Regions from separate parts of the Metallumcola ferriviriculae genome, predicted to be linked through region 2. Evidence: riboswitches for the same ligand, from Rfam matches in the RefSeq annotation. Region 2 holds a riboswitch; each other region holds the start of a gene.

Region 1 (9,728 bases), 1.3 Mb from region 2:
TGTCTAAAATATGACTGTCATCCACTGGAACTAAATCTACCTTTGCCCCCTGGTTTCCAAAATAACCAGCCAGTTTTAGAGCCAAAACTTTGGTATCGCCATTATGCATAATAAGCCAGGGCATATCAGCTTCCTCTTCGCCAAATCCGGAGGTAAAAGGTTTGGGATAAGCCCCGATCACTGCCGGCATGTAGGTAAGATGCTGCCAGTCATGATAATCCCACCAGATATTGTCACCGGGCTTAGGATAATAAGAAGCACCGCCAACATTACTCTGAATGCCGTTTAACCAAAAAAACCAGTCATTTTTACGACGGCCGGCACCGCCAACATTGCTATATGCGGACTGTAGACCATTAATAGCGTTGACAAAGCCACCACCATATTCTGTTTCCACATCTACATGACGTGCGAGTACATCAAGGACTGTATCATCTTCTTCCAGCGGCACTTTTTCTTGAAAAAGCACTTCGCTGCCAAAATCCTCAGTTACCCACAAGGTCACTTCCGCTTTCTGCGGATTGCCCGCATCCATGTTGTCAGGGTTGGCGGCGCAGCCTGACACCGCTAGAACAAGTATCAGGCTTACCGCTAAGATAACTTTTCTCAAGGGTTTCCCTCCAGTTATTACTCTATGTTGTTAACTGCCCGCCAGATAATCACCGCTGCCTGGGCGCGGGTGGCAGTGCCCAGCGGGGCAAATCGGCCATTTCCTACACCGTTTACCAAACCTGTATCCACTGCGGCATTTACCGCTGGCGCCGCCCAAGTCTGAACCTTTGTCTTGTCGGCAAACTCCAATGCATCCGCAGTAACCGTTTCATCTACACTTAGCTCAACGGCTCGCACCACCATGGCAGTCATCTCCTGCCGGTTAAGGACCGCATTGGGCTTAAAGGAATTATCTTCGTATCCGGTAACCAGTTCCTGTCGGAATGCCGCCCCAACAAAAGGAGCATACCAGCTTCCCGCCTCTACATCCTCGAAGACAATATCTGCCGTTTCATCGGTCTCTATCTCTAGGGCGCCAACCAACATTTTGATAAACTCTGCTCTGGTCACCGCCTTATTAGGTGCAAATAACCCTTCTCCCACGCCGTTAAGCACACCCTTGGCGGCTAACTCCTCTACTGCTTCGTATGCCCATGGATATTTCTCCTGGCTAAAATCCTCAAACCGCCCACTCTTTTCCTTAATCACTGCAAACTTAGTGAAGTGATTTACAAGTCCTGTAACTTCACCGTTGGCTACATCCACCACAGTAGGAACCGGCTGCCATTTGTTATTTTCTTCGTCATACCAAGCCAGGCGCACCTGGCGGGCATTGTTACCGTCAAACACCGTCTTAAGCCGAAGCTGTACCGGCTTTTTAAAGACGGTCCCATCTGGGCCAAAATTATAAACACTGGTTAAGCGGTTTACACTATCTTCGTCGTCAAAGTTTGCCTGTTCCCGAACCGTAAGGGAAGTCCTTTCCGCCAAGGCCCCGGCGGGAAGCGCCAAGTTCACCTCTTCGTTGTCATCACTAATAATTGTATCTTCATCAGTTTCCACCATCCCGTCAACATCTACCTCATTATCTTCTAATAACTGCTGCCAGTATTCGATTTCGTCTTGGGTCATGGCGTCACTCTCACCTAGTACCAAGGCGCTGCCCGGTTTTCCGACTAACTGGGCCAATTTTTCCTTGGCTTCCTGGCGGATCGCCTCCCGTACCTCTTGTAGTTGTTCAGATATTTCCGGTTGAATAATATCATCAAATTGGCGGCCCGGGTTATCGTCAGTGCTGTTTTCTGCAAAAAACCAAATTATTTCATCTTCATCCTCAATGGTCCAAGAGCCGGCACCGACGTTCGCCGGTACATAGCCATTGACAGAATACTTCCAACCGCCTGTCCCTGAGATGGTTTCCTCGACTCCTTCGATGGAGGAAACATAGCTACCGCCAAACCCCGTCTCCACATCAAGCCCTAATCCCATTAACGCATCCATAACCGTGGATCCTGCCGGAAGCTGCAGCTGGTCCTCAACTACTGGCGAAATGTCCTGAACTTCGATGTTTACGCTAATTGTGTTGTCGTCTGAGTTGGACGGAGGCTCAGGGTCGTCCGGGGAATTAGTAATTATGCCTGATAATGCCGGCATAACCCTGCCATAATGGACCTGAGTCGGATATTCCTCGGTAAAGCTTGCTAAAGCCAACAGGGTATCCCACGTGGTATAGGCTTCTACCCCCATCGACTTAAAGGCCCCGGTTGCTGGGTTTTGATTCTTTAACAGTGCCGTAACTAAATTCCCCTCAGCTTTTTGCCAAATGCCCATCGTGGGGTTTATGCCCAGTTTGGATAAGGTCAGTACTACCTGGGCGGTGGAATCATAGTTTGCACCGTACATATCTGCAATAGCACCGCTGTCGTCCTGTTTTCCATTAAACGCGGCTATTGTTTCCTGGGCGATCGTGTCCCCGGAATCTACACTTAATGCATTGAAAGCTCTCAATATCATCGCACTAGTATCTATATCCTGGTAAACTACCTCATTACCATCATAACCCGTGTAACTAGCCGTCCATAGTCCTCCGTCACGGTCTAAATTTTTAAAATAACTTTCTGCCGCCTGGGGATATGTCACAGCTTCTCCTGCCTCGACAACAGCTATCACTGCCTGAGCATTATCTGCCGTTGATTTAGCCCCGTCAAATTCGCCGCTGCTTTGCTGTCTCCCTTTCAAGTCAGCTGCTAAGTTTTGACCATTAAAGTCCGAAGCATCCATTCCTAAAGCATTTAAAATATTAATCGCTGTAATTAACTTCTGCGTGTCGCTAAAATCAAATCCGGCCAGATAATCTAAATAGGTATCGCCGCCATTTGACAAATTTACCAGATCAACCCCGGATGCCGCCAATGCGTAGGCCACCTGGTCATCCACGCCAAGTGAACCGTCCCAGCCGCTGTAAGCGAATGACCCGTCTGACTGCTGCAGGTCTGTTAAATAACTTTCTGCCTGGGTCATAACCGGCCCTACCTTATCTACATTGGCCAAAGCCAACAGGGTATCCCACGTGGTATAGGCTTCTACCCCCATCGACTTAAAGGCCCCGGTTGCTGGGTTTTGATTCTTTAACAGTGCCGTAACTAAATTCCCCTCAGCTTTTTGCCAAATGCCCATCGTGGGGTTTATGCCCAGTTTGGATAAGGTCAGTACTACCTGGGCGGTGGAATCATAGTTTGCACCGTACATATCTGCAATAGCACCGCTGTCGTCCTGTTTTCCATTAAACGCGGCTATTGTTTCCTGGGCGATCGTGTCCCCGGAATCTACACTTAATGCATTGAAAGCTCTCAATATCATCGCACTAGTATCTATATCCTGGTAAACTACCTCATTACCATCATAACCCGTGTAACTAGCCGTCCATAGTCCTCCGTCACGGTCTAAATTTTTAAAATAACTTTCTGCCGCCTGGGGATATGTCACAGCTTCTCCTGCCTCGACAACAGCTATCACTGCCTGAGCATTATCTGCCGTTGATTTAGCCCCGTCAAATTCGCCGCTGCTTTGCTGTCTCCCTTTCAAGTCAGCTGCTAAGTTTTGACCATTAAAGTCCGAAGCATCCATTCCTAAAGCATTTAAAATATTAATCGCTGTAATTAACTTCTGCGTGTCGCTAAAATCAAATCCGGCCAGATAATCTAAATAGGTATCGCCGCCATTTGACAAATTTACCAGATCAACCCCGGATGCCGCCAATGCGTAGGCCACCTGGTCATCCACGCCAAGTGAACCGTCCCAGCCGCTGTAAGCGAATGACCCGTCTGACTGCTGCAGGTCTGTTAAATAGCCCAGTGACCTTCCGATAGCAAGGTCCACCCAATCAGCATAGGTCGTTATATTTATTTCTGCTTCGTAAACATCTTGATATACAGCCTTTATTACTTGGTCCTGCTTAAATGATTGCGGGGACATCAAAGTAATATCTAATTGAGGTCCACCTGTATACGTGTCCAATTGGTTGTTATCTTCGCCAAGGTATAACCAAGTAATACCGGAATAAACCTGACCATAGACGCTGTCATAAACGTCAGCATTTATGGTAACTTCCTGTCCCGCAGCAAATACCCCGCCGTCTGCAGGGGAAATAATATCTACGGTTACCCCGGCTAACGCCATGCCGGTCATGTTCAGCACCATCACAACTACCAACAACAAGACAAAAAACTTTCTTCTTTTCACTTTCTTCCCTCCCAGTTGTACTTCGGTTTTACGGGGAGAAACTTCCATTAAATATAAAAAAACCCGGCCACGGCCGGGTTTAGGTAAAACGGAATAGTATCCCCATTTCCTTCCCACCGAAGGTTGTTGAATTCTCGTCACCGGCAGTGATCTCCTGACTTGCACTTCACCCTAGTCCCTGTGCCTTCCCGGTTTCCCAGTGGCTTGATACAGGTTTCGTCCGTGCTTACAGTAGCGGGGGCTGTAGCGGATTTGCACCGCTTTCCCACAACAGGTAACAATATTTATTTTCTTTATTTTACCTTATTTATAGCATTTCAGCAACAGTTTTCGCAAAGTTCTGAAAAAAAAGAGAAACTAAATCGACGCTTACCTTGAAATTTCCACACACATAAGGACTTGGGGTTTTCACCCCAAGTCCTTATTTTTTATCAATGTTCCTCAACTACAGGGGTTGCTTCCTCGTTTATCTTTCTGATACCCAGCATCTTTCCAACCGCCAACGCCAGGATGGCCACAAAACCGCTGAATAAAGCGCCCATCTTGGCAGCGCCTTGGATGGACGGGTCAACAAATGCCGCCCCGGCCACAAATAATGCTACCGTTAGACCAAGCGCCGCTACCAAGGCTGCGGTAAACAGTTCTTTCTGTCCCATACCCTCAGGCAAAGGAAAACCTACCAGCTTGCCCAAGTTGGCCAGAGTAACTATACCCACCGTTTTACCTAGCAGCAGGCCCACAAAAACCAACCATGTGGCGGCACCGATGCCGGACAGCTGTACACCCGCATTGGAAAGGCCAAAGAAAAATAGCCCAAAATCCACAATAACCTTCCATTCATGTTCAAACCGCGCCAGGGTGGAATGCTCTTCCTCTTCCTCTTCTGCTTCAAACAGATGCCCGCGCGCAGTAACAGGATGGGGTAAAAACGGTACAATAAATACCAAAGCCAGTGCCGGGTGCAAATGAGTATTATGAAGTCCGGTCCAGCTGAGCAATCCTGCTACCAATAAATATGGCCAATAATTACGCACATTAAATTTCCTCAGTGCGAAGGCAACGATCACTGCCGCCAGCACCAACAACAGCCAAATAGGTTCGGCGGGCTGCAAAGGATCGGGGTAGAAAACGGCTATGATAACTAATCCAATGGCATCATCGGCAATTGCCAGTAATAAGAGAAACTTTACGGCAGGATGCGCTGCGCCGAATACAAAACGAGCCACCAACCACGCCAAGGCAATATCGGTTGCGGTGGGAATACCCCACCCTCTGACCAGCTCGGGTGAGCCAAAAACTGCGTTTAACCCTAAGTACACCGCTACAGGACCGACAACCCCGCCAATAGTGGCTAAAAGAGGGTTAATTGCCTTTTTGAGCGGGTTAAGGTCCCCGCCTGGCATCAAGCTCTGGGTTATCTCCACACCGGCTATCGCAAAGAAAAATACCATAAAAATATCGTTAACTAGAAAATGAAAATTGGCACCAAAGATTAATTCCGTTTCCATCAATTCATGATAGCTGTGAGGAGAAATGTTTGCCCAAATAAGTGCTGCGAATACGCCCGCAATTAAAGGAATTGAAAACTCTTGAAGCATTTGAATTGTTTTTTTCATTCATATCCTCCCTTGATAAAAGATTTCTTTGTTTAATTATTTGAAAAAAGTAGTTTCCTTTTTCTACACTTATCCTTTTTGTAGCTTATTTCCGACTCCAATTTTTATTCTTCTTCCTTATCAAGCATCAAACCTTTATTTTATTCATCCAAATGTTCTGCAAATCCTGCTAAAAAGAAAATCTTCTTATATTCAAACTAATTATCCACAATTTTCTATGCATTAAGAAACCCGGTTGAAATGACCAACCGGGCAGTGCTATTCTTTTTCGTCCGGGTCATCTTTTGGCTTCATAGCCACCGCCGGCTGGCGATCAGGGTCTATGGGCTTTAATATCGACGGTCTGAGGTTTTGGATTGGTACCGGAGAACGGATAATAATCGATTTAAACGCTTTGTAGTTAAAAGGTATCAACGGCCATAAATATGGCACGCCAAATGATTTAGTTAGGGCTAAGATCATAAAATATAACACAGTAACACCGGCGAATCCCGGCAGCCGCAGCAGACCTGTACCCACCAGCAGAGCAACGCGTACCAATCTGTTAGCCATACTCATCTCATAACTGGGAGTGGCAAAAGAACCGATAGCTGCTACCGCCATATATAGTATCACTTCGGGAGCAAATAGGCCGATGTCAATGGCTACTTGCCCTATCAAAACTGCGGCAATAAGGCCCAAAGCAGTAGCCAAGGCTGAAGGTGTATGCACTGCTGCCATGCGCATCAAATCAATACCCAACTGGGCAAACAAAAATTGCCACATCAAGCCCACTTTTCCGACATCGGTGGGCCCAATAAATTTTAAGCTTTCCGGGAGCAGGGACGGTTCCAGAGAGAACAGCAGCCATAATGGGGCGATAAACACACTGCCAATCATGCCGATAAAGCGCACCCAACGTAAATATGCACCTACAGGTGGGGCTTCACGAAATTCCTCCGCATGCTGCACATGATGAAAAAAAGTAGCCGGTAATATAATTACACTGGGCGAGGTATCAACAATAATTAGGACATGTCCCTCCAGCAAATGTTGGGCAGCCACATCAGGCCTTTCGGTATATCTTACCCGGGGAAACGGATTCCAAAAACTTCCGGGCGTTATCAATTCCTCCACCGATTTTTCTGCCATGGGTAAGCCGTCAATATCGATCTCAGTGAGCTTGCTTTTCACCTTTTCCACAAGTCTAGGATTTGCTATATCATCAATATAAGAGATACAGATATCTTGCTTGGAGCGTCGACCCACATTCATAATTTCCATTCTTAACTTTGGGTCACGAATACGGCGGCGAATTAAGGCCGTATTGAAAACAATAGTCTCTACAAAACCATCTCTAGAGCCCCGCACCACCCGTTCAAGGTCAGGTTCCTGAGGGCCACGCGCCGGGTATGTTCTGGCATCAATAACTATGGCTTGATCGAGGCCATCCACAAACAGGGCAATAGGACCGGATAAGATGGTATCTACTACCTTATGTAGGTCATCCACTCCATCCGTTTCAAGATAATTAATTTGTTTTTTTACTATCTTTTCAAAGGTATTGGGAGTAATTTGGTCACGTTCAATGGAAGTAAGACGGCGCATAATCCAAAGCATAATATCGTCTTTGGCAAAACCATCAACAAAAAGTAATGCCGCATCTTTGCCGGCAACAGTGATTTCCCGCCACATCAGGTCAAAACTGTTATCCGGACTTAGTTCGTTATATATCCATTCCTTATTATCGGATAGCTTTTTGCTGACAGGCATTTTTTCATTAATGTTTTCCGTCATACCTGATATCCACTCCTAGCTAATATTTCCTCCACCGCCCGGGTAGTGATAGGCGCACCTTTATGACTGCGGTCAGATCCCTTCATTTTTCCTACATCACCGACCCCAACAATTATTGGTATATTGTAATCATTTAAAACATCCACCGTATCCCCCTGGAGCTTGGGGCTGTGATCTGTTCGAGGATAACCATCCTTATCAACTGCTTCCTGAATAAGTTCACCGTCCCTTGTTATTGAACAATCTACCTTTACGCCACGAATATGGTCTGTATTAGAGGCAACTGCCACCACTCCCAACACTTCCACCTGACCGTTTCGTACAATTTCGGCCAACGCCTGCTCACCCTGGGCTTGGCCCCGGTCACCCCTGTCATCCAACATCACAAGTACTGGATCATAAGGTGTTTCCAATATATGGGATATTATTTCATCGCCGGTAATGGGGGTAGGATTCCCCGCAGATAAAGAGATGCATCGCCCGCCTACCCTGTGGGCCACTTCCTCCACGGCCTTTCGGGCCACCTTATCACCATCGGTAATAAGCACTACTCGTTTCTTATCGCCTGTGGTCCGCATAATTATCCTTGGGGGTTAAACATGACTGCCATCATGTAACCAAAGACCACTGCTGCGGCAATACCTACCGAAGTAGCCTCAACACCGCCTCCGAAAGCACCCAGCAAACCATTAACTTTGACAGAATCCATGACCCCCTGCGCCAAAGTGTGGCCAAAGCCGCTTAGTGGAATTGTCGCCCCCGCACCCCCTAAATTTACTAAAGGTTGGTATAATCCAATTGCACTGGCCACCGCACCAAGAGTCACATAACCCACCAACACATGACCCGGAGTGATATCATAAGGTGTTAAGTCCATTATCAGTTGACCGACCAGGCATAGAGCTCCACCTACCAAAAATGCCATCAATATAGTCAAGATATCTTCCTCCTTTGATAAATTTAATAACTTGACAAAAAGGTGCCAGGCACCTTTTTGTCAAGTTATTGCATTTCGAATGCGACGGCGTGGCCGATGCCAGGTATTGATTCTCCCTGTTGACAGGACAATGGGCTGTGCAGTGCACCGGTGCCAACGCCCAGTATTCTCTTGAATTTACCTGCCATCATCTCTTCTATTAAATAGCCGCAGGTTACTACCGCGGAGCAAGCACAACCACTGCCGCCGGCATGTACATCTTGAGATGGGTCGAAAATGAGGATACCGCAGTCAGTATAGTTATTGCTTAAATCGGTATTCTGTTGTTGGGCAAGTTTCTCCACCAGTGCCTTACCGACTGTGGCTAAATCGCCGGTGACGATTAAATCATAATCTTCCGGCGTACGGCCAGTATCCATCAGATGGGTCAGGATGGTATCTGCCGCGGCTGGAGCCATAGCCGACCCCATATCGTTGGCATCTTTAATGCCCTGATCTACGATTTTACCGATTGTAGCATGGGTAATCTTTGGCCCCGAGCCCTCTTTGCCAATCAACATTGCCCCCGCTCCTGTTACCGTCCATTGGGAAGTCATAGGGCGCTGAGCGCCCAACTCCGTTGGATAGCGGTACTGCCGCTCTGCCGTATCGTGATGGCTGGAAACCGCTACCACCACTTTTTCGGCATAACCTCCGTCCACCATCATCGCCGCCAGGGCAATTCCCTCGTACATGGTCGAACAAGCGCCGTAAAGCCCTACGAATGGGATTGTTAGCTGCCGAGCGGCATAGTTAGCAGAAATAATCTGATTCAGCAGGTCTCCCGCCAGCAAATAGTCTATATCCTGAGGCGTTAATCCCGCCTTCTTAATCACCGTTTCTACAGATTCTGTCAGCAATTTGCTTTCTGCTTTTTCCCAGGTCTTTTCACCGTGATAAGTATCTTGAACAATTTTATCAAAGCTATCTGCGAGCGGCCCTTCGCCCTCTTTAGGACCCACAATTGATGCGGCAGCCATTATCGCCGGCGGGTCAGCAAACCGTATCGTTCTTTGACCGATGCGTTTGTTTCTATCCAATCCATTTCACTCCAGTCGTGCATTGTTAACTGCTTTTTCATTGCAAAAAAAATGTCACCAGACCAATAATCACCGAAACTACAAATC
Region 2 (9,728 bases):
CAGCATATACCCGACAAAATTACTCATTTGAACCACGGCCTGCTCAGGGATACCCAATGCATGGGCGTGCTTTTGTCCTATTCGGCCCGGAGTAAGTACTATAGTATCCTCCCCTTGGGCTAAGGCCACCTTAATTTGCGGTACCAGTGAGTTTTTAAAGGCTTCCTCAGACATGGGCTCAACAATTCCGGTAGTTCCCAGAAGGGAAATTCCGCCCTTGATGCCCAATTGGGGGTTAAGAGTTCTCGCAGCAACCTGTTCGCCTCCCGGCACCCAGACTTTTATGTTTATACCTTGATCAGCGGTTATTACTGACCGTACAGCCTCTTCAATCATCCGGCGAGGCACCGGGTTTATGGCAGGTTCCCCCACAGCCACTGCCAATCCGGGTTTCGTCACTGTACCTACCCCTTCCCCGGTAGTAATGGTTATCCCGGGGGCCTCGGCCAAACTTGCCTGGGCAAAAACCTTAATACCGTCAGTGATATCCGGGTCATCGCCCGCATCTTTGATCACGCTGCAACTGGCGGTATGGTTACCAACAATGCAGTCGTGAACACCCAGGTTTAGCATTACACCTGAAGGAGTATAAATAGAAATTTTATCTAAATTTTCTTTGGTTAGAAGCAGCGCAGTCGCCCCTTTGGCCGCAGCGGCGGCACAGGAACCGGTAGTATAACCTTTACGCCAGCGGCGCTTTTGAGGCTTGGTTCCTGTATAAAGCAGGGTACGCCAGGCTTGCCCGATAGTAAGAGGGATATCATCGTGAAAACGCCAACCATGATGTTTTTCTATTACCTCAAACAGATGGCCAATTCGCGGCAGCCTCAACCCTGCCTGCCGTAACGCCTCTCTGTTATTAAAAACTGTCTCGGGATTGCCCTCCAATACCATAGTGCCTCGCTCCAGAATAAGTACTCGATGAGCATATACCGGCACCAGTTCCACATCGTGGGTTGAGAAAATAACCGTCAAACCTCGTTCCTGGTTAAGACGAAGCACTAATTTCATCAGATCGCTGACAGCAACCGGGTCCAGCCCTGCTGTGGGCTCATCCAAAATAAGTATTTCCGGCTCCATAGCCAACACCCCAGCCACTGCCACTCTTTTCTTTTGGCCGAAGCTCAGCATATGAATGGGGCGATGTTCAAAACCTTCCAGCCCAACCACCGCCAGGCTTTGCTGTACCCGACGAAAAATTTCATCCTTAGGCAAACCCATATTTGCCGGACCAAAAGCTACGTCCTGGGCCACGGTGGGAGCCAGTAACTGATCATTGGGGTCTTGGAAAACAAAACCGATGCGCCTGTGCAATTCCCGCTTTGATATATCATCCAACGGCGTATCGCCCATTTTTATTTCCCCTTCTTGAATATCTAAAATCCCTGTAAGCAGCTTAAAAAGGGTGGTTTTACCTGACCCGTTACGGCCAAGTACCGCTAAAAATTCACCCGGCCATACAGTTAGATTTACTGATTCCAATGCGCTGATGCTGCCGGCATATTTATAGGAAAGTTTATTAATATCTATTAGCGCCAAATCATTTCCGTCTCCTTTCAAAAGTATCCAGGGGAAAACTATCCTCATAACCCCTTAACTGCATAGCTTGGGCAGAAATTTCCGCTTTATCCAATGCTCTAACCAGCACCAATGCCCCCAGCTTTATAGTGTTAACAAAAGAATGCCTCCAGGTATCATGACCCAGACGTAACTGCTGAGCATTATGTAGACGTGCCGCCTCCAGTAAGAGAATAAATATGTAACGATAACATAAAACCAGTGTTTCCAGCAGTACTGCCGGTACATGAAACCAGCTGGCAGCGGAAATAAATTCGGCCATTGATGTGACAATACTGAAAATTGTGATCAGCGAAACCCCTGAAATAATGCGAAGGGCCAATACTAATCCCTCATGCACACCTTCTATAAAAATAGAAGCTTTGATGCCACCTAAAGACCAACTAACCAAGGGAGTTTGGCCCACCATTATCGCTTTAGTCAACATAAAGAAAATAGCAATCACCAAAGGTAAACCTAGCCGGGCCATAAAAAAACGTATTGGATACCCAAGAAGTATTACCCCTGCAAATACCGTAGTTAATATGGCCAGAGAGCCGTAAATGCCTGCGCCAAACAAAAATAATATCCCAGCCGTAGCCGTTACTAATTTGATTCGCGGGTCAACATAACGAACCACGGAATCCCGATATGCCCAGGTATCATTAAAATAGAGCTTATGTTTCAATCCTGCTCCCTCCTACCAAACGCCTTATGCCAGTAGTGATAGATCAGGAAACCAGAAACAAACCCGCCAAAAGTAAAAATAAAAAGTTCACCTGCACCACCGATTGCCAGAATGGGCTTCCCTGCCGATGCACCTAACTGGACAGCGAAATTTGCAGCCATATCATCGGTACCACTGCTGCCCCTTGGCGCTATTATCAAAGCAGCAATAAGAAATACGGAAAACAGCAGCGACAGCCATAGCACTAAATACTTATAGGGTCTCATTACCATCACCCGCTTGTTTGAAATTCAAACCAATTCTTAACAGTATATCCGGCCTGATTTGTTTTAAATAACCAAATACTCCACCGGTAAAGATGCCTTCCACCAGAGCCAGTGGTAATTGGGTGGGCATAAAGATTAATAAAAACTTCACCCAAACATCCCAAAGAGGTTTTGTATCGTGTAATGCCAAAGCCAATTGCAAAGATGTTACCAAATATACTGCCAAATCTCCAACAAACGCCGAAATTCCTACTGCCAATACTAGGGGCAGTTGCATTTTTCGTAATGATTTAAACAAACCATATGATACAAAGGAACCGACTATACCCATAGAAAAGACATTAGCGCCAAGAGTGGTCAACCCACCATGGGCAAAGAAAACCGCTTGCAGAAAAAGAGCAATAACGCTTAATAATGTTGCCATCCATGGTCCTACAATAATGGCAGCCAAAGGCGTCCCGATAGCATGAGAGCTGGTTCCATAAGGCAGTGGAATGGGAAAAAGAGATATTATAAATACGGTTGCTGCCATTAAACCCACTAAAGGTTTAACCAATTTATCCTCCTTTGCTCTTTTTTTCAGTCGCTTCATCCCTACCAAAACCGCCGGTAAAGACAAGCCAAACCAACCGGCAGCCCATTGAACTGGCAGCGACATCTCCGGCAAATGCATATTAGTGTCCTCCTTTCAAAGTAATTGAATAATAAGGAAAACCCCTTGCAGCAAGCCAAGGGGTTTTAGGCAAAAATACATAGCCATCCCTATCACCCGTAGGATTACGATACGTTTGTAACAGGCAGGTCTCCTGACTATGGATCAAAGCCACACTGCGCCTTCCCGGACTATACAAAGTCCAGTGGCATTTGCAGTAGGCTACCCATTTACAGTGGCGGGGACCGTGCCGTTCCCTTTAAATAAGGTACGGACTTCCCTTTTAAGTCTCTTTGACACCTGTTAGCAACAATATTAAATTATTAGTTATTTTGTACTATTCTCACTCTTTGATAAAATTCCTCTTTCCCATAGGATATTTTTTTTTGATAGGAAACAAGTTCTTCCGTGGAATCAAATTTTTCATTCGGCCCACATTACTCAGATTCAGCTATCTATCAAAAGATTGAAGAAAGAGGTGTAATGGGATTAAGCACATTACACCTCTTGTATATTTTAAAGGGCATCTTCAGCGGATTCACCAGTGCGGATACGAATGGCCTGTTCCACCGGATATATGAATATCTTACCGTCCCCGATTTCGCCAGTATAAGACTGCTTTTTAATAATCTCAACAATCTGCTCCACCTCTTGGTCTCTCACAACCATCTCAATTTTAACTTTAGGTAACAGGTTAATAGTGTATGAACTGCCGCGATAAACTTCTGTTTTACCCTGTTGAAGACCACAGCCGATAACATTGGTAACGGTCATCCCTTTGATGTTATATTGTGCCAATTCATCTTTTACTTCTTCAAATTTTGCCGGCCTGATAATGCACTCAACCTTTTTCATTTGATTACCTCCATGGAAATACTTGCAGCGCTATGTTTCCATTCATGAGTTTTGAAAGCATCCTGCTACTATTACCATAATTATACCACTAGGTGTCTGTACTGCAAGCCCTCCCGCGGTGGTTACCATTGGGGATGGAGCCAATTAAGATGTGCTAGAATAACCTTCTTGCTCTGGTACTTTTAGCTGATTATATTTGCTGGAATAGGAGGGATCTGTTACCCCCAAAGAATAGTCCCTGTAGCCTTCTTCGCCGTGCAATGACTGATCCAGCCCGGCCTCTTCTTCTTCCTGACTAGCTCTAAGTGGAACAATAAGCGATACCAATTTTAATATAAGAAAGGTTGATACGGCGGCCATAGCATAGGTTGCGGCTACCGCTATCAACTGCTTAGTCAATAAAGATCCGTCACCATAAAACAGACCGTTTGCACCTGCTTCGTTAATTGTCGTAGTTGCAAACAATCCGGTGGCAACCGCGCCCCAGGTTCCCCCGATACCGTGGATACCAAATGCGTCAAGGGCATCATCGTAGCCTAGTTTAGCCTTCAATAATGCGACAGAATTATAGCAGAGAGCTCCACCAATCAAGCCAATTATAATGGATGCCAGCGGCGTGACAAAACCCGCCGCAGGAGTTATGGCAACCAAGCCTGCAACAGCGCCGCTGGCTGCCCCCACACTTGTAGGTTTGCCGTAATGACTCCATTCAACAAGTAGCCATGCCAATGCGCCCGCAGCTGCTGCGGTATTGGTATTGATAAAAGCATATGCCGCCAAACCATTTGCGGAAAGAGCACTTCCGGCATTAAAGCCAAACCATCCAAACCATAAAAGTCCTGTACCTATCACTACCATAGGTATATTGTGCGGGACAAACTGCTCTTTACCTACCCTTTTTCTTTTACCAAGAACTAAAGCAGCAACCAAAGCGGAAACACCGGACAAAATATGAACAACAGTACCACCGGCAAAATCAAGAGCGCCAAGTTCTCTTATCCAGCCGCCCACACCCCATACCCAATGAGCAACTGGATTGTAAGCAACCACTGCCCAAAATAAAATAAACAAGGCAAATGCATTAAAACGCATCCTTTCGGCAATAGAGCCAGAAATAATTGCAGGTGTAATAATTGCAAACATCATTTGAAATGCCACGAATACTAAAGCGGGGATAGTTGCAGCATAATCGGGATTTGGACTCCCCCCTATACCACTTAAGCCAATCCAGGACAGGTCACCGATAAGACCAAATTTATCAGGACCAAAGGAAAGGGAATAGCCTACAAGAACCCACTCCACAGAAATAAGTATCAGGGCTGCAAAGCTATACATAATTGTACTTAATACATTTTTCTTACGTACTAAACCTCCATAAAACAGCGCCAGGCCCGGCATGATCATTAAGAAAACAAACGCTGTTGACACAAGCAGCCACGCAGTATCACCAGTATCTATTTTTAACATAAGAAATCCTTCTCCTTAAAAACTATTTTTGTTTATCTATACTCTCTTTAACTACAAAAAAAACAGCACTCAATCCAGTAAAGGAAAAGCACCGTCGCCCTCTTATAATCACAAAGTACACCGTTGTACCTCACAGTTTTAGATTATTACCTTAACCATTTGTAACAAATCTGTTCGCCTTTATAAACTACCTCCCTTTTAAAATACATGTTCTTTGGTGACCTTCCGAACATTCTCCTTAATTGGACCAAAATAAAATACGCCCTCGTTAAGTGCCACGCACTTTACAAGGACGTCTTTGCCCATACATTTATTCGGACAACCTTGCCCGAATGTATTTTGTTAATTACAATTATAACTTTTTTAAAAAAAGCTGTCAACTAAACAAATCGTAAAATCCGTTGGTCTTCTTTGGCTAAAAATTAGTCAGTGACAGTTATGTCTTTGGTCCATTTAACTCCGTCACTATTCCGTGTTATGGTCAAGGTATAAATACCCGCAGCAGCCGCATGTGACGGATCTGCTATTTCTAAGTAAGCGCTGGTTGCGCCATTTGTTAGAGTTACAAATGATGTGCCATTAGTTAGTTCGTAGCTAAAATCTGTTCCGTCGTCAGCCACAAAATTGTCCCTCGCATACTGATTGCCATAATTATCTACAAGGGTTCATTAGGTCTATTCTCTTAACCCGTCGACTGCAATACCAGATACCTTACCTCTTTTTAAAAACCATTATACCTGCCGCACCCAGCAGCGCAGCTGTCCCTGCTGTCCAAAAAGCGGCACCTAACCCGAACCATTTGAATACCAAACCCAGCAGCAGCGGTGATGAGGACTGGCCCACAAAAGTAAAGGAGTTATACAGAGAAGTGGCGGCACCGATATATTCACGGTGTACAGCATCTGTACCCATGGTGTTGATTAATGGCATGATCAACCCCAGGCCGGCTCCAAAGAAAAACAAACTCAAACCACATCCTTGTTGGTCTCACTGGAAGGAAGCCAAAGCAATCGATACTGCCAGCGGAATGCTTACAGCATAGAATAAAAAGGAAAAACGCCAGCTCAGCATGGCAAGACCCCCGCCTATCATGGGGGCAACTACTGCACCGAGGGCCATTGTGCTGCTCATATATCCCATAGCCTTGACCTTCTGTGCCCCTTTGAAAAAATCACCGATTAAGGTCATTGCTACCGGCAGCAACCCGGCAATCCCCACACCCTGAATTGCCCTGAGGATCAACATTACGGTAAAGTTTGGTGCAAATCCCCCTAGCGACCCTGCCAGGCCGTTTATTATTAAGGCGGAACCACCTGTTTGCGGCCCAACTTGTCTATTAACGGACCAACAAAAGACATTGAAAGAGCCGTAGAAGCAGTGTAGACAGCGAGTACCATTCCCACCTGTTCATCAATGATTCCAAATGGACTAACCAAGGCAGGCAGCACCGGCCCCAGCAATGACCCGCCCATCATACCCAGCAGAGCAATACCCAGTATTAAAATAAAGGTTCTGCTCCAGATAGTGTTTTCAGTGGAGTACTGTTTGGTAGCTGATGCTTTATTATTCAAGGCAGTGCCCCCTCTTTTTTCCAAAAATTTCTCGCTAGGAATCATGCGTCACCTGCTAACAAAGTGTAATGATCCTACTTAGTGCAAACCGCTACTCCCAGCGGATATTTTATTCCCTTGCGGGGCGGTTCGAAGGTAACCCCTCGCTGGTAATAAATATCTACCGTCTTGTAAGCGGTAAAAAGCCCTTCAAATTCCTTTACAGTGTACTGGTGTACATGAAACGGTTCTGCACATTCCTTTCCCCGCCCTCGGCCAAAGGGGGTAGACAGCACCAATATGCCGCCGGGAGAAAGCATATCAAATATGTTATTCAAAAACTGCGCATCATCGGTCAAATGTTCAATGGTCTCAAAGCTAAAAATGGTATCAAACCGGCCAAGTTTTTGCGGCAAGTGCGGGTCAATGGCGTCACCTGTTTTAAAGGTGATGCGCGGGTGATTGTAAGTCTTTTTAGCATACTGGATCGTATCTTCATCTATATCTACCCCTACTACATGGCTCACTTCCTTTTTGCAGGCTTTGGCTATCATCTGGCTGCCGTAACCGGCGCCGCAGGCAATGTCCAGCACCCTGCCCCGGGCATAAGGAATAGCGAAATAATAGCGGGCAATGTGCTTCAACAGCATGCCGTTGGTTGGTTTCATCAACTTGGGTATTACCCGCTCTCCTGTCAGTTCTAGCAATTTATATAACACCGCTCTCTTCTAGTAAAGGCATGGTTCCTGCCAGATAATACACGTCTAACCTGTGCATGGCTCGGGTCATGGCGACATATAAAAGCTTGGCATTGAAGTCATTATTCTCAAACCGTTCATTTAAGGCTGCTACCACCACCGCATCAAACTCCAGCCCTTTGGCCAAATAAGCTGGAACCAGCACCAGTCCTCCTGCATAGGATTCGTCATCCCCTGTCAGCAGGGTGATATTGTCAAAGCCTTGCTCAGTCAATAAATTTTTAATTCTTTCACACTCATCCATCGTTTTGACAATCAGCGCAATGGAACTGTAGTTTTCCCTTTTTAACTCCGTGATTTTGACAGCCAGCTCATTTACTAAGTCATCTTCAGCATCATAGCGCTGTATTGTAGGCTTTTGGCCATGGCGTACTACCGGTTCAGCCAACACGGCCCTGCCTTGAGTTCCGGCTTCAATCACTCTATTAGCTAAATTCATAATTTCAATAGTTGTACGATAGCTCTGGCGCAGCATCAAATAGGAACAACCGTCGGGAAATACCTGATCCTGCACTTCCTGCCAATCGTCTACGCCTCTATATGAGTAGATGCCCTGAGACAGGTCTCCCAAAATAGTAAAGTTGGTAGTACTCAAAATGTACCGCAGGACAAAGAACTGAAAAATACTGAAGTCCTGCGCCTCGTCTATTACCACATTATTTATGGTCAGCTCCTCTGCGAATCCTTCCACCCGGGCTTTCAGGTAAAGCAGGGCCGGCAGGTCTTCAATCTCAAAGGTACTCTTTTTTGCTGTGCCTTTAGCCGTGTCAAGAATGTAATGGATGTGGTCCTCTGAGAGGTAATCGCCGGCCAGGCTTAGTAATAATTCTTTTTTGGTCAAGAGCTGCTTGTAATAATGCAGGGCATCCTTTTTTTCAAACCGGGCCAGGTACTTGCGCACGACCGTTTTTGCCGTTTTATCTATACTTGCAAGTTTTCCATCGCGTTCATCCATCAACGCAACAAGCTGCAGGCGCAGTTTCTCCAGTTGTTCTGATAGAACCCTTTCGCCCTCTTCAGACTGTTCCTCAGATTGTTCTTCGGCCATTAGTTCAGACTGTTCCTCAAATTCTTCTTTAACTTCGGCCATCCTTTTGCGAATGGCATTAATCCTGGGCTGATATTCGTTGTGTAGCTGATCATGCAATTCTTCTTTTCGGTTTTTTAACTTTACTGATAAGTTCTGCTTCAGCTGGTCCAGCCGCCTGTGTAAGGGAAGGTGGCCGTTTTCCACCAAGAAAAGGCGTTTTACTTCCTCCCGGGACACTATTAAATATTCTTCCAAGAGAAAGTCCGTATTAGGCAGCATATCCTTCTCAATCTTATTTAAATACTTATCAATCACTACCTTAAACTGCATGGAACCCTTAAATTTGGAAAGCCGTTTGACCTGAACCCGCTCCGCCTCGTCGGCATCTGTCTTCAGCAAAAAACCCAGCTTTTCTTCAGGGGACAAAAGCTTATATTTTTCACCCAGCAGCCGGCGGCAGAATTTAGTAAAGGTGGTCTGCTGCACTCGTTCTACGCCCAGTTCCGGCAGTACGCCGGAGATATAGTTTAAAAACAGACTGTTGGGTGCAATTATCATAAAATTTTCCGGTACGAAATTTTCTTCATAGGTATAAATCAGGTAGGCAATTCTGTGTAAGGCAATGGTGGTTTTACCACTGCCGGCAGCACCCTGGACGATCAATGGCTGCTCCAGGTCCGCCCGAATAATTTTGTTCTGTTCCGCTTGAATGGTCGATACGATGTCTTTCAAACGATTATCTGCATGAGCACCCAGGTGGGACTGCAGGAACTCATCATTGGTGGTGATGTCCACATCAAAGAAATCCAGCAGTTTACCTTCCTCGATTGTAAACTGTCTTTTGAGGGACAGCTCACCGCTAACTGTTCCCGTATCCGTTTGGTAAGAAACCTCACCCAGTCTCC
Region 3 (9,728 bases), 160 kb from region 2:
TGTGCTGCCTAATTGGGTCTCATAAAAAGTACGAAAAATCAGTGCTGGGGTCATTAGATAAAGTGCGGCTGTAGAAATAGATTTTATATCCAGCTTAAAGGATTTTTGTGCCGTATAGCCCGCAAGAAACACCAGAAATACCGGTAGTACTACTTGAAACAATATTGACATATTAAGTTGCTCCTCTTCCCAAAACTAATAACCGACCCGGACAGGCCGGGTCGAATGAAATCAAGGATTAATCTGATACGAGTATTCAACTGACGCCGTTTTATTAAGCATATGCAGGACACTGCAGTATTTTTCCTGGGTTAAGTCCACAGCTCGCTTCACCCGGTCTTCAGATAGGTTTTCGCCCCAAACTCGATAAACCATTTTGATTTTGTTATATACTTTAGGATGTTCATCTGCTCGGGCAGCTTCAATTTCTATTTTAAAATCTGTTACGTCTAAGCGCATTTTTTCAAATATAGACACCACATCTATTCCAGAACATCCACCTAAAGCTACCAATACCACTTCCATGGGGGAAGGGCCTTTTGCTTGATATTCTTCATTTAATGTGGGGTCTAGGAGAATTTTATGCCCTGAAGGAGTCTTGCCTTCGAAGGCCATATTACCTTTCCATTGTACTGTTGTTGTCAAGAAGATCATTCCTCTCTGATAGGGGTTTTAAGCGCTGTTTTAGCGCCCCGGCTGCTTGGCCTGGATTAGGGGCTGTTAAGATATAGGACATTGCTGCGATTCCATCGGCACCTGCTTCCAACAACTCTTCAACATTATCTGGCATTATTCCTCCTATCGCAACCACCGGAATATCCACCCTGGCCTTAATTTCTTTTATTAACTGAAGACCTTTAGGAGATAGTCCGGGTTTACTGGCGGTGTGGTAGATATGGCCTGCCAAGAGGTAGTCAGCACCGTTAGCCGCGGCAAACTCCGCCTCGGAGGCTGAATGTACTGAGACGCCTAACTTCTCTGAGAAGTTACGGCATTCTTGGGTAAACTGAGCAAAATGATGAAAGCCGTCATGATACCCTGCGGCCCCCGTCTGCTTGGCCACAAGCAAATTGCCGTTGACGATTAAAGGTATGTTTAGTTTACCCAAGCGATACTGTAATATTTTTGCCAGCGCTAGTAGTTCTGCGTCCGGCAGGTCTTTTTCTCGCAGTATCACCGCATCAACGCCGCCTGCTGCGGCGTCCAAAATGCAGTCAAGAAAATTTCTGTTTTGCACTAACAAGCGGTTGGTCACCAGGTAAAGCATGCTAAGTATCTTCCCTAAGAATATTTACATTTTTCCCCTGCATAACCTTATTCATATTACGCATAGAGCACATTTTACCGCACATGGTACAGCTGTCTTCATGCTCCGGTGCAGATTCAGCCCGGTAACGGCGAGGCTTTTCAGGGTCGATGGCCAACTGAAACATTTTATCCCAGTTTAGTTCCTGCCGGGCCTGACTCATTTGATAGTCCCACTCCTTGGCACCCTTGATACCTTTTGCAATATCCGCTGCATGGGCGGCAATTTTAGTGGCAATGATACCTTCTTTCATATCATCAAGGGTAGGCAGGCGCAGGTGTTCTGCCGGGGTGACGTAACACAAAAAATCTGCTCCGTGGCTGGCAGCGATTGCCCCGCCGATGGCGCTGGTGATATGGTCATACCCCGGAGCTACATCGGTAACCACTGGGCCTAATACGTAAAAGGGGGCACCGTGGCAGAGCTTTTTCTCCAGCAGCATATTGGCCTGGATTTCTTTTAAATCCATGTGGCCAGGACCTTCGATAATTACCTGGACGTTTCTTTTCCACGCTCTGAGTGCTAGCTCACCTAACACCATCAATTCTTTAACTTGACTGGCATCGGTGGCATCATTAATGCTCCCCGGTCGGCAGGCATCCCCTAAGCTTAGTGTCACATCGTATTTTTCACAGATGTCCAGCAGGTCATCAAAGTACTCAAAGAAAGGATTCTCCCGGTTGTTTAATTCCATCCACGCATATAATAATGACCCGCCCCGGGAGACGATGTGGTTAAGCCGCTTGTTTCTCTTGAACACTTCAACAGTTTCCCTGTTTAGCCCGGCGTGGACGGTCATAAAATCGACGCCGTCTTGGGCGTGTTTTTCCACTACTTTGAGAAACTCCTCTACAGTAATATCCTGAAGTTCCTTGTCATAAAAGCCTACCGCATCATAGACCGGCACCGTACCAATGACCGCCGGGGACATTTCTACCAGCCGCTGTCTAAACTCTTCTGTCTTGCCGAAAGAGCTTAAATCCATGATAGATTCCACCTGCATGGACAGAGCAGTACGAACCTTTTCCAGTTCTACTTCAATATTGCAGCAGTCTTTAGAAATACCCAAGTTCACATTAACTTTGGTGCGTAGACCTTGGCCTACGCCGTGGGGGTCTAGGCTATGGTGATTGATATTTGCGGGGATAGCAATTTTACCTTCTGCTATTAAATCTTTTAGAGCTTCTTTGTTCATGTTTTCTTTTTCGGCCACAATGGCCATTTGCTTAGTGATAATTCCTTTTCTAGCAGCATCCATTTGAGTAGTATAATGCATTTCATCGTCTCCCTTATTATGGTCTCACTTCTGAAAAACGTGATAACGTGGCGCTGACACGGCGTAGCGTCGGTACGCACAGAGGTGTCACTTATTTAACATTGTGGTGCCTGACACCAAGGATACCAAGTGTCACTTATTGTGGTGCCTGACACCACGTGTCACTTATTTATTCTAGCGCACTGTGAAGGGCAGCCACCTTTTGCTCAATTGAGTGGGCGCCTGCCAGTTCTGATATAATGGCGAAACATTTACCGCCGTGCTTTTTTACCTGGGCGATATTTTCTTCCTTGATTCCGCCGATGGCTACATGGGGAATACTGATATTTTCTGCTACCCATTCCAGATATTTCAGACCGCCTGATTTTTCTAAGTTTTTCTTGGTGTTAGTGGAGAATATGGGACCAACGCCAATGTAGTCTGCACCGTCTGATACTGCTGCCTTAGCCTGGTCGGGGTTGTGGGTGGATACCCCTATGATCATATTGCCTGCGATTTGTCGCACTTTTTTTAGCGGTAGATCATCCTGCCCGATGTGTATACCGTCAGCAGTCACTGCCAGGGCAATATCCAAGTCATCGTTGACAATAAAAGTGGTACCAGCTTCTAGTGTCAGGCGGCGTATGGTCTGACACTGGTGATATTTTTCCAGCTTGGATTTTTCTTTTTCTCGGTATTGGATGACTGTGATTCCAGCAGCAATCATTTCCTTTGCTAAATCTACATTGGTTTTTCCGGTGGCAAAAGTCTCACCTGTGATACCGTAGATACCATCAAAGACTACTCTCTTTAAAGGAAAGTTTTTTTCCAGTTGATAAGCGCTGAAGCGGAGAGTTTCGTAGACTTTGGATTGCTGGTTATATCCCAAGATTTTCAAGTGTTCTTCGATACTTCTAATACCCTCTTGGATACGCTTAAAATTTCCTGTCACTAAATCACTGATATTTCCTTTATTGTCCCAGGTGGTGGCAGCAGATACACTTAATCCTATATCCCCGGCAGCATTCCGATAATTTGCCAGGCGGGGATGGCTAAAACTCTTGCGTATCCGGTGTCGCAGTTCTCTCAGGGAATTAGTGGTGTCAGGATTTTCAATAATAAACCGGGAGATATCCTCTAAAACTCTAACACCTTCCGCTACCCTGTTGATATTGGCATCAATAATTCGGTAATAATTCAGTTTACACACCTCGCTTAATTCGGCTAGGTTTTACTAAAAACTCATCCAATCCTTAGAAACGGGTTGATAACCCTTGGCCAGTATGGCTTGTTTCATTTTTGCAACATTTCTATTATCAGCTATTTCAAACTGTCCTTCACCCTTATCTTCGGAACTATGTCCGCCTACTTCCGTGCTTACCCCGGCGGACATTTTAGTAACGCCCAGAGGTATTAAATGGTCTCGGTATTCCTGCCGTTCCCTGGTGGAAATGGTTATACCGGTGTAGGGAAGAAAGATGCGCAGGGCAAGCATAATTTGTACCAAGCTTTTATCATTGACCGGGAAGATATCTTGGAAAGTTCCCGCATGAGGACGGATGCGGGGCAGTGAGACACTTACTGCTACATCGGGATATTTATTTTGTAGGTAATCGGCATGGAGGCCGGTGAAAAAGGCTTCTTTACACCACTCATTTAATCCCAGCAGTGCCCCGATATTTACCGAGCGTATTTTTGCCCGGCATGCTCGTTCCGGAGCATCTAGTCTAAAGCTGTAGTTTCGTTTGGGTCCCGCCAGGTGTACCTTATCGTAGATACCTTCGTCGTACACTTCTTGATAGACGGTTAAACTATCCACACCGGCATCGATTACCTGGCTGTATTCCTGTTCTGTTAGAGGATAGATTTCGATGCCCACGGAGTGGAAATGTTTTTTTAATATCCCGGCAGCCTTTGCTATGTAGGAAACCGGTGATTGAGCTGGGGACTCTCCTGTTAAAAAGAGGATATGTCTTAATCCAGTAGCGGCAATGGCTTTGGCTTCCTGTTCTATTTCTTCCGCGGTGAGTTTTTTTCTTTTAATACGGTTGCCTACATTAAAACCACAGTAAGCACATTTATTGATACAATGGTTAGCAATGTACATGGGTGTAAATAGGAGAATTGCCTTGCCGAAATGCTGCAGGGAAAGCTTTTGTGCCTTCTCTGCCATGGATTCCAGGTGCTTCTCCGCCTGAGGAGAGAGTAGTGATAAAAAGTCATAGGCATTTATTTTATCCTTGGCGAGTATCCGCTCAATATCTGTTGTTGTGATACTACTGAAGAAAGAATTAAAATCAAAGTCCTTGTGTGCCAAATAATATTGATAAAAGCTCATTATTTGTCACCTTCGAAGAGAAAACCGGTTAGGGGAGAGGAGGCTTGGGCGTATCGAGTTTTTGCGCCCATCTTTGCGAGATAACCCATACGACCAGCTTTAACTGCTAAAGAAAAAGCTTGGGCCATCTTTACCGGGTCAGCAGAAGTGGCAATGGCAGTATTGACCAACACCGCTGAAGCACCCATTTCCATGGCCTCTGCTGCGTCTGACGGTTTGCCCAGCCCAGCATCGATAATAACCGGCACCTCAATTTCATCGATAAGAATGCGTATCAGTTCCTTGGTCTTTATGCCGCGATTGGTACCAATGGGTGCACCTAGCGGCATTACCGCTGCTGCACCCGCTTCTACCATTCTTTTTGCTGCCATTAAATCAGGACTCATGTAAGGCAGTACTTTAAACCCTTCTTTAGCGAGAATTTCCGTAGCTTTGATGGTTTCTTGGTTGTCAGGCAGCAGGTACTTATTATCGGAAATAACTTCGATTTTCACCCAATTTCCCGCCCCCAATGCCCTGGCTAAGCGGGCGATCCTTACCGCTTCATCGGCATCCCGAGCACCAGAAGTGTTGGGAAGGAGAATACATCCCTTGGGGATATATTCAAGAATATTGTCCTCATCAGCACCGATGTCCACTCTGCGCAGTGCCATGGTGACAATCTGGGTTTCACAGGCATTAATTACTTTAGGTATAATCTGCTTACTGGGAAATTTACCTGTGCCGATTAATAGACGGCTGTTTAATTCTACGCCCCCGATAGAAAGAGGGTCCATATGATCAACTCCTTTTTATAACAGTCAAAAAGCCTTAACTAAAAAAAGCGTTAACTTTGGGGAAGGCATCAACTCAATAAGGTTTATGCCCGAAATTGACCTAGCCTCCTCCTACAAAACTGATAATTTCTATTTTGTCTTCGGCATCAAGAATTACTTTCTCAAAGCGTTGTGCAGAGATAATTTCCTGGTTTACTTGTACTACAACCCGTTCCGCATTTATCTTGAGTTTTTTTAACAGGGCGGAGATAGTGGTACCTGACGGAATATTCATTTCCTTACCATTGACTATCATACTATACCTCCTTTGCTTAAAATGAGTTGCACCCTCCTGCGTCAGAGCAATATTTAATACAGGTTGTTAAAATGCGATAAAAAAAGAAAAAACCTGCTGTAGAAAAGCAGGTATAAAAGATTTCAAGCTTCCCTACGGTAGTACTAACTACATCAGGTTAAAGGGTTAGGAAATATTTCCTTCTCAGCCAAAGGGCACCCCCAGCGGTAGTATTTAATTTTATTAAATTATATCCTGAAAGTAAGGGGCTTGTAAAGAAAGTTAGTTAACTGGCAGGAAAATTTTAGTTTGTGTTGAATTTTCATTTAAAGTTTAATAAGACTTATTGGTGCCCGTCATGGGAGAATAGGGAAGTTCGGCCTAATATTTAGGTAAAGGACGCGGTCCCGCCGCTGTAGTAGGGTTACGAAAGCTCCGAAACCACTGGTTTTGCCGGGAAGGGGAGTGATTAGGCAGCCCTGAGTCAGAAGACCTGCCAATAAGTGAGATTTTAAGCCCCCGCGGAAAGGGGTGATGGAGTTTAGGATGATGGAAAAGTCCTTGGGAAACCAGGGGCTTTTTAATTTTTTTAAAACGAAGGGGGATTTATATGTTAACCAAAACCGTCACTCGTGTTGGTATTTTTGTAGCATTAAGTGTTGTAGGTGCGTTTTTAAAGGTTCCCAGCCCTACTGGAACCGTGGCATTTGATTCTGCGCCGGGGTATTTTGCCGCTGCAGCCTTCGGCGGTGCTGAAGCAGCACTGATTATATCCATCGGTCATCTAGTATCATCTGCTTTAGTGGGCTTCCCGTTGTCATTACCGATTCATTTCCTTATTGCCGTACAGATGGCGCTGTTTGCCTATCTTTTTGGGTTTTTAGTACGTAAAGTGAACGGTTATGCAGCGATAACTTTGACCACGCTGGCCAATGGAATCCTGGCGCCTCTTTCTTTGGTACCTATGAACGGGTGGCCTTTTTTCGTGGCCATGCTGCCCCCCCTGTTGGCAGCTTCCTTTGCGAATGTTTTGTTGGCGTACATTATTTATAAGTCCGTGCGGAAAGCTGGTATAGACGTTGCCGGATAATAAGCGGGTGCGTGATTTAACCCTGGTGGATTTGGGTCAGCAGACTTTGATAATAGGATGTGATTCTACCGGGGCTGTAGGCCCAAAATCCGGTGATCAGCTGCAGGTGAGCGGGGAACTGCTGGGAAGAATGATAGCTGTTGTTCCTATAATGGAAGTAATGGCCAGCGGTGCTTTACCTGTGGCTATTATAGACACGTTGAGCGTGGAGATGCATCCTACCGGGGAAAATATCCTTAATGGCATCAAGAAAAGTATTGAGGAAGCTGGGCTGCCGCTATCACTTATTAATGGCAGTACGGAAGAAAACTTTCCTACCAGTCAGACCGGTATGGGTGTAACGGTGGTGGGCGTTGCCGAGCGGAATGATTTGAGAATCGGTTCTTCAGTGGATGGGGATATAGTTTACTTAGTGGGTAAACCTTTGGTGGGTGCGGAAGTGCTTGATAAGCCGCGTCTTGTCGCCGGTATCAAGACCCTGCGTTATTTACTGGAAGTTACAGAAATACATGAAATCCTGCCGGTAGGTTCTAAAGGTGTTGATTATGAACTTAAACTGTTGGCGATAACCGCCGGATTATCTTTTGAATATCTTCTTGGCGCCGATAAGGTAGACATGCAAAAGTCTGCCGGCCCGGCAACATGTGTGCTTGCTACCGGAGAAAGGGAGGCTGAAAGGTATTTAAAGGAATTACATTTACCGGTAACCCCCATTGCAATACTTAAACCCGATATAACGTTTTAAATGAAAGGCCGTTATTGATTTGCGGCCTTTCATAATTGTTAAAGACTATTGGGAAATGGTATTATAATGGTAATTAATGATTTGTAAAATAAAATTCAAGTTTTAAGTGTTTTAGGAGGAGACTAATGCAATTTGACCGGGAAATTGACCTTAAAGGTGAAGAATGCCCAATGCCATTTGTGAGGAGTAAACTGGAACTTGAAGAGATGGAGCTGGGGCAGGTGCTGCGGGTAATTGTGGATTATTCGCCGGCAGTGGATAATGTGCCTAAGAGCCTAGAAATTCAGGGGGAAAAGGTGTTAAGTGTAAATAAGATCAATGATACTGATTGGGAGATTATAGTGAAGAAGACGTATGAACCTGGTAATTAATATGGGATTTTTTAATGTACGGGAAATTATGGGGTATGGATAATTTTCTATTAGATGCCGAGAGGCATGAAATGTTTTTGTTCAGAGGGGGTGTTGCGTATTTTACGGGGAGGAGCATGGATGGATAAACTTTACGTGATGTATGGGGATCAAGCCGAAGAAATGGCCGTTAAAATTATGTCTGCTCTAGATGTTCAGCAGGATATTGCCCAGCTTGGCAGGCAGAATCCCCTGATCGGTATCAAACCTAATCTGGTGGTTTCTCAACCGGCACACTGGGGTGCTACTACCTCGCCGGAGTTAGTACGGGGTGTAATAAAGTACTTACATGAATATGGCTACAAAAATATAATTATTTTGGAAAGTGCATGGGTGGGAGATAATACTGAGGACGCTTTTCGGGTTTGCGGCTACAAGGATATCAGCGAGGATTTTGGGGTGGAACTGATCGACCTGAAAAAAGATAAAGCCCAAGAACTTGACGTAGAGGGTATGAAAATAAATGTATGCGGTAAGGCTTTAGGAGTAGACTACCTTATTAATATGCCGGTGCTTAAAGCACACTGCCAGACAAAAATGACCTGTGCATTGAAAAACCTAAAAGGCTGCATCCCGGATAAAGAAAAGAGACGCTTTCACACCATGGGACTTCACCGACCTATTGCTGCATTGAATAAGGTTATAAAGACAAATTTGGTAGTGGTAGATGGCATTGTGGGCGACCTCACTTATGAAGGGGGTGGTAACCCGGTGCAGATGAACCGGGTAATTGCCGGTACGGACCCGGTGATGGTGGATACATATGCAGCGGAATTGATAGGCTACCAGGTTGATGACATTCCTTATATAGGTATGGCGGAAGAATTAGGTGTAGGTTCTGCGCAATTAGTTAGGGAAGATATTGATGAATTGAATTGCCTTGGTGATGCGCCGGCAGTAGGAGAAATTTTGGCCAGCCAAGAGGCGGACCGATTAGCTTACTGGGTTTTGGAGCAAAAGGCCTGCTCAGCTTGTTACAGCAGCTTAATTCACGCATTGCAGCGTCTTAAAGATAAAGGCAACCTGGAACAGTTAACAGAAAAGGTTTACGTCGGTCAGGGATTTAAGGGGAAGGAAAAGAGTGGTATCGGTGTGGGTACATGTACAGGAAAGTTGACTAAAAATGTGACCGGATGTCCGCCTACTGCTAAAAATATTGTTTCTTTTTTGGAAGCATATTTAATGGCAGGGAACCAAAGTTAGGTAAAAATATTTAAAGGATTTATTATTCTTATCAAGAATATGGGGCTAGTGGGAGGTGAATATCATTAGTTTAGACACGAAAGCAAAGGAATTTGCACAGGCAGTTAAGGAAACAGAAGAGTATTCCAACCTAAATGCGGCTCAAGCTCGAATTAAGCTGGACCCGGTGGCCCAGGAATTGATAAATGAACTGGAAGAAAGCCAGCGGCGCATCCAAGAGGGTCAAGCCCAAGGACAACAGGTGAATAGTGAGGTGCAGAGTTTCCAACTTCTGCAGCAGAAAGCTATGGCCAATGAGACGCTAAAGCGTTTTTTCCAGGCTCAACAGGAT

Evidence for each region. Region 2 has a riboswitch for cobalamin ahead of MFMK1_RS08125 (energy-coupling factor ABC transporter permease). Riboswitches for the same ligand answer to the same signal wherever they lie in the genome.
Region 1: it holds a riboswitch for cobalamin, as region 2 does, so the genes downstream of both, MFMK1_RS14530 (S-layer homology domain-containing protein) here and MFMK1_RS08125 (energy-coupling factor ABC transporter permease) in region 2, are expected to answer to the same signal.
Region 3: it holds a riboswitch for cobalamin, as region 2 does, so the genes downstream of both, MFMK1_RS07210 (ECF transporter S component) here and MFMK1_RS08125 (energy-coupling factor ABC transporter permease) in region 2, are expected to answer to the same signal.

The regions. Positions count from the first base shown of each region.
Region 1 is NZ_CP121694.1:2,950,702-2,960,429, forward strand. Features, by position in the region: gene MFMK1_RS14525 (DUF4430 domain-containing protein) at 1-610, opposite strand, end outside; gene MFMK1_RS14530 (S-layer homology domain-containing protein) at 628-4,233, opposite strand; cobalamin riboswitch at 4,359-4,524, opposite strand; gene MFMK1_RS14535 (Na+/H+ antiporter NhaA) at 4,665-5,849, opposite strand; gene MFMK1_RS14540 (spore germination protein) at 6,108-7,625, opposite strand; gene spoVAEA (stage V sporulation protein SpoVABEA) at 7,622-8,203, opposite strand; gene spoVAE (stage V sporulation protein AE) at 8,206-8,562, opposite strand; gene spoVAD (stage V sporulation protein AD) at 8,628-9,581, opposite strand; gene spoVAC (stage V sporulation protein AC) at 9,679-9,728, opposite strand, start outside.
Region 2 is NZ_CP121694.1:1,604,788-1,614,515, reverse strand. Features, by position in the region: gene cbiD (cobalt-precorrin-5B (C(1))-methyltransferase CbiD) at 1-1,539, opposite strand, end outside; gene cbiQ (cobalt ECF transporter T component CbiQ) at 1,541-2,245, opposite strand; gene MFMK1_RS08130 (hypothetical protein) at 2,242-2,511, opposite strand; gene MFMK1_RS08125 (energy-coupling factor ABC transporter permease) at 2,498-3,184, opposite strand; cobalamin riboswitch at 3,291-3,482, opposite strand; gene MFMK1_RS08120 (P-II family nitrogen regulator) at 3,680-4,018, opposite strand; gene MFMK1_RS08115 (ammonium transporter) at 4,163-5,485, opposite strand; gene MFMK1_RS08110 (hypothetical protein) at 5,908-6,105, opposite strand; gene MFMK1_RS08105 (MFS transporter) at 6,197-6,448, opposite strand; gene MFMK1_RS08100 (MFS transporter) at 6,473-6,730, opposite strand; gene MFMK1_RS08095 (MFS transporter) at 6,784-7,056, opposite strand; gene MFMK1_RS08090 (class I SAM-dependent methyltransferase) at 7,131-7,742, opposite strand; gene helD (RNA polymerase recycling motor HelD) at 7,744-9,728, opposite strand, start outside.
Region 3 is NZ_CP121694.1:1,441,178-1,450,905, forward strand. Features, by position in the region: gene MFMK1_RS07170 (AEC family transporter) at 1-171, opposite strand, end outside; gene MFMK1_RS07175 (OsmC family protein) at 232-645, opposite strand; gene MFMK1_RS07180 (thiamine phosphate synthase) at 617-1,267, opposite strand; gene thiC (phosphomethylpyrimidine synthase ThiC) at 1,269-2,582, opposite strand; gene thiE (thiamine phosphate synthase) at 2,752-3,771, opposite strand; gene thiH (2-iminoacetate synthase ThiH) at 3,796-4,899, opposite strand; gene MFMK1_RS07200 (thiazole synthase) at 4,899-5,675, opposite strand; gene thiS (sulfur carrier protein ThiS) at 5,776-5,970, opposite strand; TPP riboswitch at 6,083-6,182, opposite strand; cobalamin riboswitch at 6,280-6,464, shown strand; gene MFMK1_RS07210 (ECF transporter S component) at 6,560-7,039, shown strand; gene MFMK1_RS07215 (AIR synthase related protein) at 7,029-7,784, shown strand; gene MFMK1_RS07220 (sulfurtransferase TusA family protein) at 7,910-8,155, shown strand; gene MFMK1_RS07225 (DUF362 domain-containing protein) at 8,276-9,397, shown strand; gene MFMK1_RS07230 (YlbF/YmcA family competence regulator) at 9,453-9,728, shown strand, end outside.